DNA from 3 places in the Glutamicibacter bergerei genome. Region 1 is predicted to be linked to each of the others. Evidence: riboswitches for the same ligand, from Rfam matches in the RefSeq annotation. Region 1 holds a riboswitch; each other region holds the start of a gene.
What was found. A riboswitch is a leader RNA that binds a small molecule or an ion and turns the genes downstream of it on or off. The one in region 1 is predicted to bind S-adenosylmethionine.
Positions count from the first base shown of each region.

Region 2: another riboswitch for S-adenosylmethionine. It lies ahead of ACX5K5_RS13415 (hypothetical protein); the one in region 1 lies ahead of ACX5K5_RS01335 (acyl-CoA dehydrogenase family protein).
Region 3: another riboswitch for S-adenosylmethionine. It lies ahead of ACX5K5_RS16315 (flavin reductase family protein); the one in region 1 lies ahead of ACX5K5_RS01335 (acyl-CoA dehydrogenase family protein).

Region 1 is NZ_CM137131.1:278,597-281,871, reverse strand. Features, by position in the region: gene ACX5K5_RS01340 (LLM class flavin-dependent oxidoreductase) at 1-207, opposite strand, end outside; gene ACX5K5_RS01335 (acyl-CoA dehydrogenase family protein) at 271-1,605, opposite strand; SAM riboswitch class I at 1,622-1,721, opposite strand; SAM riboswitch class I at 1,987-2,094, shown strand; gene ACX5K5_RS01330 (hypothetical protein) at 2,094-2,246, shown strand; gene acs (acetate--CoA ligase) at 2,243-3,275, shown strand, end outside.
Region 2 is NZ_CM137131.1:2,888,827-2,892,101, forward strand. Features, by position in the region: gene ACX5K5_RS13410 (GDSL-type esterase/lipase family protein) at 1-893, opposite strand, end outside; SAM riboswitch class IV at 1,207-1,322, shown strand; gene ACX5K5_RS13415 (hypothetical protein) at 1,333-1,845, shown strand; gene purU (formyltetrahydrofolate deformylase) at 1,934-2,794, opposite strand; gene soxG (sarcosine oxidase subunit gamma family protein) at 2,922-3,275, opposite strand, start outside.
Region 3 is NZ_CM137131.1:3,537,429-3,540,703, forward strand. Features, by position in the region: gene dnaB (replicative DNA helicase) at 1-492, opposite strand, end outside; gene ACX5K5_RS16315 (flavin reductase family protein) at 1,141-1,641, opposite strand; SAM riboswitch class IV at 1,748-1,863, opposite strand; gene ACX5K5_RS16320 (PQQ-dependent sugar dehydrogenase) at 2,053-3,156, shown strand.

The sequences.
Region 1 (3,275 bases):
GTACACGTCGTAGGTGCCCAGCACATCGGCGAGGAACAGTCCGTCGAACTTGCCCTTTTCCAGCACCTTGGCCAGGTGTGTCCAGTAACCCAGGGTCTTGTAGGTCGAGGCCTTGTCAGCCGGGTGACGCCACAGTCCTGGTGACTGGTGAGCCACGCAGTTCATGTCGAAGGCGTTAAAAAGGATTTCGCGCTTGTTCTCGCTCATTGGTGTACCCCTATCCATGGAAATGAAATCTTGTAAATCTAACGGTGCGTTCAAAAAACTTGTTTAGCTTCCAGAAAATTGTGGTGTTCCAGAAACCGTTCCGGTGACCGAGAGCCGTTGGGGTTGCACCCCATTGATCTCGTAGTCCCCTACGATGCGTGCCTTATAAATTGCCGGGTTATGCGTTGCGATGGTGCGTGCGTTGCGCCAATGCCGGTCCATGTTGCAGCTGTTGCGTGTAGCCGATGCCCCGAGCCCGTCAAAGAGTTTGCTCGTCGCCCCGATCACCAAGGGCTGCACAATGGTCTGGGCGCGGTTTGCCGCCAGCTCGCACACGGCGAAGCGTTCCTCGGAGTTCAGGTTCGCATCGGCCATCGCCGATTCGACTTCCAGCACCGCCCCCATGACCACGGAGTCGGCGGCAAAAACTTCGGCGGATACCTCACCGACCAGCTGCAGTACCTGTGGTTCGCGGTGTACCGGAACCCCTGTTCCGGTACTGAAGCTGCGGGTACGTGCCTGAACCGAAGATCGCAGGTCGTTTAGTGCGGCCCGACCAATTCCGGCTTGCACCGCCATGAGTACCAGCTGGAAGATTGCGGCCTCCGGGTCGGTGGGATCTTCGGGCATGAAGGTATCCACCGGAACATTGTGGAATTCGGTACTGCCGGTACCGGTCAGCTGCTGACCAAACCCGTCCCAGTCATCAAGGATCTTCACACCACTGTGTTGCGTTGAAACCACGGCGATCTGGCGACCAGGGATCTCTGGGTGGGCTACCGCAACGGTGGTCCAGTCCGCAAAAATGGTACCGGTGCAATAAAATTTGCGGCCGTTGACCAACCACCGCGAGTCTTGCTCAGTTACCTTCGTGTTCAGTACGCCCAGCGCGTTTCCGCCCTCTTCGGTATAAGCATTGCCAACGATCTGGCCGGCGCTGATTCGCGTAGTCCACTTGCTGCGTAGCACTTGGTCTTCTAAGCGCACCACATTTTCTACGAAGGCAATATGGGCTCTCCAGAGTTGTGCCACGTGCGAATCAGCTTCGGCTAGCTCAATAAGCAACCGAAACACATCGCTTAGCCGTGCGCCATGACCACCTTCGGCAATGGATAGTCGCAACGCGCCGAAGCGTTCACGATTAAGCAGCCCGACCTGTTCGAAGGGGAGTATCCGTTGCCGGTCACGCTCACTAGACCCGGCGGCAATCTGTGCGAAGACGGGACGGAAGATATCTGCAAGTCGTTCATACTGTTCATCTGCGCCAGAACCTGGAGTTATTTTGAGCAATTGTCGTGTGGGTAGCTCTACAGGCAGCTCATCAAGCTCCGCAGCGTTACCGGCCACAGACGGATCGCTAAGCGCATTAAAGTCGCCAGCTAAATCGCCAAATGACATCAAAAGTCCTCTATTCTTTCCATCGGTTCTGGCTGTAGCACCGTCCCGGGCCAAAAAATGGTGGGTGGTTGCTGCGACGTCTTCGAGCCAAATCTCTCGGTCGCTCTGGATGGTTCGTAATCATTTGTAGCCTGAGAATTACGTTGCCTTCAACCCGGCAAGTCATATTTCTTCGTGCTGGCATGACCCTTGAATTGCATCAAGGACTCCACTTATCCGGCATAGTCGAACGCCACACCCAGCGTTTCGCGATTTTTCAGCCAAATACGTTGTTGATGAAATAAAAATCGAAACATCTTGATGATGTGACGTAGTTATCGAATATTTTTCATATTACGACGGATTTGCATTGAATTCGTTCGAAAGCCTGTAATGGTCATATAACCATCCCGAGCGGCCAAGAGATCTGGCTCTGTGACGCCGCAGCAACCACCACACACGATTTGTAAATAGATGTGTGGCCGGTGCTACCGCCAGGAACGATGGAGATGAATCATGGTTTTCATATTGCCCTGCCCCAGCTGGCTTACTCGAAGAAGTTGCTCGATGATGTGCCAGCAACTGGACACCCGCTAGCTAAACAACGCGCACGTAAGCACCGCAGGAACAGCAGCCCCAAACTTTTCAAGGAAACGCAATGACTATCACCAAGTTGCCCACTACAACCTCACCTGCTGGCACCGAGAACCGTCAGGAGTTCTGGGACGAAGCAGCAAACTTGCTCGACTGGGACACCAAATGGCACACCACTAGCCAGATCATTGCCGCGGACCCACAAGCAAAGCGTGGACCACAGATCTCTTGGTACCTCGGTGGCAAGCTCAACGCCGCCGTGAACTGCGCGGACCGCCACGTGGAATCCGGAAATGGCGACAAGGTCGCGCTCTACTTTGAGGGCGAGCCTGGCGATCGCATTGCGGTGACCTACCAAAACCTGCAAGATCGCGTTAGCCAAGCGGCCAACGCGCTATTGGAACTCGGTATTACCAAGGGTGACCGCGTGGTCATCTACCTACCGGTGCTCATCGAAACAATTGTGATCACCCTGGCCTGCGCCCGTATCGGCGCGATCCATTCACTGGTCTTCGGAGGTTTCTCCGCGGAGGCACTCAAATTTCGTGTGGAAGACACCAAAGCGAAGCTGCTGGTGACCACCGACGGTCAATTCCGTCGTGGGATCTCGGTTCCCGTCAAAACCAATGCCGATATTGCGGTCTCCGGAGAAAATGACATTGAAAAGGTGCTGGTTATTCAGCGCACCGGGGACGACATTCCTTGGACCGAAGGACGCGACCTGTGGTGGCACGAAACGGTAGAGAACCAGCCCACGCACCACAAAGCCGAAGCCTTCGACTCTGAGACGCCGCTGTTCATCATGTACACCTCGGGAACTACCGGACAGCCTAAGGGGCTGGTGCACACCACCGGCGGTTACCTCACTCAGGCTGCTTATAGCCACAATCTTTTGTTCGGCAATCCTGATGAGTCTCAGCGCTCCGATGACGTGCACTGGTGCACCGCGGATTTGGCTTGGGTTACCGCACATACTTATGAAATTTATGGGCCACTAGCCAACGGTGTCACCCAGGTGATCTACGAGGGTGTGCCTAACGCACCGCATCCCGGACGCCACTTTGAAATTATCGAGCGCTACAAGGTCACCAGTTACT
Region 2 (3,275 bases), 980 kb from region 1:
GAATGCTTGTGCTGATACCGGTCGTGATGCGCCAATTTTTTCAGGTTAATGTGGCGCTTGACCGCTGGGTAGTACCCGTTGAGATAACCGGTGGTGGTTGGGTGCAAGTTGAACGGGTCTTCAAGGTTAGCCAGATTAAAACTGATCCAGGATTGGGTGGCACCCACCCCATGGTTCATAAACGCTCCGGTCACCGAAACGAAGGAGCTATCCGTGCCTTTGGTGGCAGCCTTGATAGTTCGATTAAGCGTGTCCCCTAACTTATTCAGTGCCCGTGCGTTCTTGGCCGTGATCAATGGCTGGTCGCCGTGAGAACTGGTGAACAACCGCGGATAGCCCAGCACGAGGATCTTTGCGCCGGTGGCCGCATCGATCTGTTTGAGTGTGGATCGCACATCCGCACGCAGTGCCGGCATGGACGCGTAGCCGAGTTTCAGCATCCCCTGGCATTTCTCTGCGGTGCTCCCACCGGCACAGGCTGCGACGGTTTCACCCCACTGCAAATTATTTCCACCCAAGGTGAGGGTAACCAGATCTGCTTCCGCCAGTTGTGGAGCTACCCCGGCCGCGACCTGAGCAATCTGTGCAGTGTTAAAGCCTGTGCAGGCCGCATCGGCGGTGAGTTTGACGCCAGGTAACTGATCGATATTGGTTACGTGTGACGGGCCGGTGGTTTGCAGACAACCGTCGAAGGGACCGGGCTTAATAGATCCCGAGCCAAAGCCGGCAGAATACGAATCACCCAAATTTACGTAGTTGATCACCACGGTACTATTGCTTCGCGTGGTTGGTGCAAGTGCCGTGGCCGGTGCCATGCCTGCCAACAGAAGGCCGGCACTGGCGATGCCGGCGGCGATAAGCGTCAATAATCTGGACTTCTTGATGCCGTTCATTGGATTGTCCCCTGTTTACAGCGTGCGCTGTGTCTGGAACACCGCGCAAATTGCCCGTACTGCCGGGCCACCATCATAGGATTACGACTTTGACGGCAAATTCCCGAAGCCCTTGATCCCCACGATCTAGGGCTACCACCGGGCAAAATACGGCACCGGATGACGCACACGCAACCAGGTTGAGCCCTGTGTCTACGTTTGCCATATTCTACGCCGAACATTCATGCCGGTGAAGGTCAATGCAGAGTTCTATGTATGCGACAAATATTGGTCAAGCTAAAGTGTCGGTGCACTGGTTTATGCTGTTTATCAGGTTCAAGAGCCGTAGTCCTAAGTACCTGGCTGACTACGCGGCAACCCTCCTCCATCAGTGGGGTGCCCCAGGGGAAGAACCGGTCCGCGGTGAATATCCGAGGACAAGTTGATGAAAGGAACCACCATGTCTCATTCCGAGCTAATTGACGCGTATGGGTTGCCACAAACCGAGCTGGCAGCCAAAAATTCTAGGCTGGCCTGGGAACGCCGGTGGACCGCGGTGCTACTAGAGCACAACTACACTCCGGCGGGGCTCTACGATAATAAGTTTTCCCAGTTTATGGGCTTGAACAGTGTCAGTCGCGGACTGCTTCACGGGACCTCTGCATTGCGTCCTGAGCTCTGGCGCGACTATGCGCAGCGGTGGGAAAAAGTTGGGGTGAACCCCGAATTATTTGCCTTGATTCTTTCGCTGCTACCGGACGCAGTGGACACCGCCTTGCGAGCTGCGTCGGATCTGACCGCTGAGTTCGCGCTGCATGACCGGTTGCGCACTCTAAATATCGATGGCGGGCTGTGGGGTTCTGACAGCCAACAGCTGATCCCCGAACAGTGGGCCGACTTTCCATATCTGGTTCAGAAGGTCGGTCCAACCCGAGCCTTGAGGTGTTTCCTCAGCGCCGGCCGCGACCAGTAATCACGCGGCCAGTAACAACTAAGTAGGGCGTTAACCCCAACACTTGATGCCCGGCACTTGGCGCCGGGCATCAAATTTTGAACAGTATTTAGCGCAGCACCACGGTGCGGTTGCCCCAGAGGAACACCCGTCCCTCACAGTGCCACTTCACCGCATTGGACAGCGCCTTGGCCTCGGTATCGCGCCCGGCGATCACCAAGTCCTCGGCGGTGTAGGTGTGGTCCACCTCTTGGACCTGCTGGGCGATAATCGGCCCCTCATCGAGATCTGCGTTCACATAGTGCGCCGTAGCTCCCACGGTCTTCACCCCGCGGTCCCAGGCCTGGTGGTACGGCTTGGCTCCTTTAAAGGAAGGCAGGAAGGAGTGGTGGATATTAATGGTGCGTCCCGAAAGCTTGGTGGATAGCTTATCGGAGAAGATCTGCATATAGCGCGCGAGCACCACCAGTTCGGTGCCGGTCCTCTCGATGATCTCTTCCAGCTTCGCTTCGGCGGCAGGCTTGGTGTCCTTGGTGACCGGGATGTGGTGGAAGGGGACCTTGTGCCATTCCACCAGCGAACGGTGATCAGGGTGGTTAGAGACCACACCAACAATGTCGATAGGCAGCGAGCCGGTGTGCGCACGGTGCAACAGGTCGTTGAGGCAGTGCTCAAATTTAGAGACCATGATGAGCACTTTGGTGCGTTGTCCGCGCTCACGAAGCTGCCAATCCATCTGGCGCTCGGCGGCGATTGGCGCAAATTCTTCGCGCATCTTTTCCAGCAGGCCAGGGACGTCATCCCCGGAGAAGTCCACACGCATGAAGAGGCGTTGGGAGGACATATCGTCATACTGTTTCAGTTCAACGATGGTGCGTTCGTGTTCTACTAAAAAGCCGGTGACATCGTGTGCGATGCCCATGCCCTCTGGGCACTGCAACGTCAGTATGTGTCGGATCTGGTCGCCCATCAAGGTCCTTCCGTGGTTCGTCTTTGAAACCTAGTGCAGGCAACTATTGGGTCGGTCCAGTTTGGACCGACCCAACGGTTGCAGCCATTCTCCCAAGCGAACTTGGTAGGTGGTGATCGTTCTGTGGCTAGATTACCGGTTCCGAAGCAAACTCGTTCATTGCGTCGACCAACCAATGCACCACATGCTCGGTGAATGAGGCGCGTGGCATCAGGTACCAACCATTTTCGGTGGTGCGCCAGAGCAGGATGGGCACGTTAGCCAGCGTGGTGGTGATCGCCTGGTTGACCGCAAAACTGCGTGGATGCAGGTCTGCCGGGCAACTCTTGCGAAGCACCAAGGATGCTGCCTGACCGGTGAGCTCGAGCACCGTACGGTTTGCCGACAGGTCGGTGACTTGGCCTTCATGCTCAGCCAAGGCAGCTTCCAAGGTGGGGCTCAGATCTTCACCGGCGGCGTTGAAGACCGAAAATTCGTCCGG
Region 3 (3,275 bases), 330 kb from region 1:
ACTATTTCGGTTTTCGGCAACCTTGTAGACCTCAGCCTGGGCTTCATTCACGATGGCGTCAACTTCGCCATCTGGCGAGTAACCCATCTGCACGATACGTGTTCCGGCATCCACCAGACGGCGAAGCACCGCCCGCTCACGGACAATCTCAGCGTAGTAGCCGGCGTTTGCGGCCGTTGGTACCTGTTGGATGAGATTGTGCAGATAGGCAGCTCCACCGACGCGGGCGATTTCGCTGCGCTTGGTGAGCAGATCCGAGACGGTCACTGCATCGGCAGGTTCACCACGACCGTAGAGATCGATAATTGCATCGAAGATTGACTCGTGGGCTGGACGATAAAAATCTGTTCCACGCAACACCTCAACCACGTCGGCGATGGCATCTTTAGACAGCATCATGCCGCCGAGAACCGACATTTCGGCAGGAATATCCTGCGGCGGGGTACGACCCGCCTCAGAACCCTGACTTTCGTAGACCGGTTCCGCACTCATAACAGACACTTCCATCCCCTATTGAACCTCTGGGAAATACCCTTGTGCCCCGATGGCAACGCTCAAGCATGTCACTGCCGACCGACGCTATAGCGTCAGCGGTACCTGTGGATATATCAGTCCCAAAGCCAACACTAGGTCTCTTATCTATAGCCGTAAACTCGGTTATCCACAAGATCTGTGGATAAGCATGCTCTCGCTGTGGATGACCCTGTGCGTGACTTGGGGAGAAGCTTGTGGATTACCACACTTAAACTCATTGAACTATGAGTTGACTAGTATAAATATATTTTGACGCCTGTGGATAGAAAGTTTATTTCTTTGTAGAGACAATCTTCTCAACTTACGTTATCCACAGGATAAAGTCCGGAATTACGGTGTATTTCGCCTTATGATGGAACTTATCCACGCACTGTCCACATGCATGTGGACAGTTTTGTGGATAATCAACAGTCTTAGAAGTCGGTAGTCACAGCGACTATAAGCTACTGAGTCGTAACTTTGGGCGAAGTAATCCACAATTAAGCTCAAAGTCGCCCGCGTCGACTTGTGACGCACGGAGTCCCGGCATCAACTCGAGACCTACTGCTTAAACAGCATCGCGCCGCCGGCCTCTTGATCAAGAGGCCGGCGGCGCGAAAAAGCTATTTAGACGAATTCCGGGACCGGTAACGAGTGAAATCGTGAATCATGGAAGATCGATGGAAGATGCTCGGCCAGCTTATGGCCATGAACTTCTAGCAGTACCACCCAGTGATCTCCCGCTTCTACCTCACTATAAATTGAGGTGTCGAGCCATAGTGTGGAGTCCTCAATGAACAATGAACCATCGGCGCTACTGTGTGTATTAATACCGAGGAACCGATCGCCCTTCTTCGATGCGATCTGCCCGCAGACTCCTTCATTGCGCTCACTGAGCACTGAGACACCTATGCGGTTAGCACCGCGCAACTTTGGCCAGGTATTTGAGGTTTTCTGCACCGCAAACATCACTAACGCGGGTTCCAGTGAGACCCCCACGGTGAACGAGGAGGCAACAATTCCCGTCTTCTCACCGTCGATATCGGCGCAAAGCGCGGCAACTCCGGATGGGTGCTGCGCGAAAACTTTGCGTAACGTCAGCGCGTCAAGCTCTTGATTCAAAGACATGCTTTGCTTCCTTTACTTCATACACATCGGTACGGCGACGGTCGGCGACAGGACAAAAGCACCTACTGCTTACTTTGGCCCGCCGTCGAAGGTTTTACGCCTCGATGTGCGGTACTTGTATCGTGCGGTGTTGCACGACACCGAATCCTCACCTGGAGCACCCCGCTACCGTATAGAGGGTTGCCGGCCAGCTAGCCAGGGCTTTTGCTGACGCTCATGATTCTGATTAAACGATATTGGGCAACGTGCGTAACCGTCAAACAAATCGCTTCGCAAATCGAAATATTCGAGCTGAAATTCGATGAGCACCCATTTTTTGTTGGCAAATCAGAAAATTATTCATTTTTAGCGCTGCTCAGACTTATCCCAATACTCCCTTGCGCATTAAACCAAAGTTGCTAGCCTGATCCCATGCGTCCCGGACCAGTAGCCATCGGTAAAACCACTGCTTACCTCGGTATTGCCCTGGCCTGCGCTGTTTCCATAACGGCCTGCACTGCGCAGCCATCAGCACCACCAGTCAACGTCTCCAACAGTGGTTCTGCATCACAAACAGCCGAACCCCGCATCGTTGCCGATGAGCTAAATGCTCCCTGGTCAATGGTTTTCGCGGAGAGTACGCTCTTGGTTTCAGAACGTGATTCTGGACGAATATTGGAAATAGACACGGAAGGAAATCAGCGGCAAGTTAGCAAACTCAACGACGTAGTTCATGGTGGTGAGGGTGGACTGCTCGGGCTGGCTTATCAACGGCCATACCTGTTCGCCTATTCGACCGCCGCCGATGGGAATCGAATCCAGCGCTTTGAGGTAACTGGAGAGGCTGGAAATCTGAGCCTCACAAATCCACAAACGCTTATTTCAGGGCTACCTTCGGCAACGATCCACAATGGCGGACGGTTGGCCATCGGACCAGATTTGATGCTCTACGCAACCGTTGGTGATGCCGGAAATGAATCTTTGGCCCAAGACCTAGACAGCTTCGGCGGAAAGATCTTGCGACTAACCATCAACGGTGAAGTTCCGGAAGATAATCCTTTTCCCGATTCTCCGGTGTTTAGCTTCGGTCATCGTAATCCGCAGGGACTCGCCTGGGCTAGCGATGGAACCATGTACGCCAGCGAGTTTGGGCAAAACCGCTGGGACGAGCTGAACCTGATCAGAGCGGGTGCTAACTACGGGTGGCCGGTCACCGAAGGTATCGCCAATAATGCTGACTACGTTGACCCGCTCCAGCAATGGAGCACTGAGTCTGCGAGCCCTAGTGGCATGAGCATTCACCAGGACGTACTTTATGTGGCTAACTTGCGTGGTGAACGGTTGCGAATCATCGATTTGAACTCACCGAGTGATTCCACCGAAGCCTTCACCGGCAGCTACGGAAGGTTTCGGGACGCAGCGGTCACTGCTGCCGGAGAGCTTTGGGTATTGACCAATAACACCGATGGCCGCGGTACCGCGCAGGAATCTGATGACAAGATTCTCGGTATTTTTCCCGCAAAGTTTAGTCAGTGACATAGTCACTGACCGCTGAATTTCGCCCACTCGACGCAATGAGACTGCGTTTCTTTGTTTGACCCTGCGGTTCATGCCACGATATTAGATGGAAGTGCTTCAGCTCACATCTGCAAATT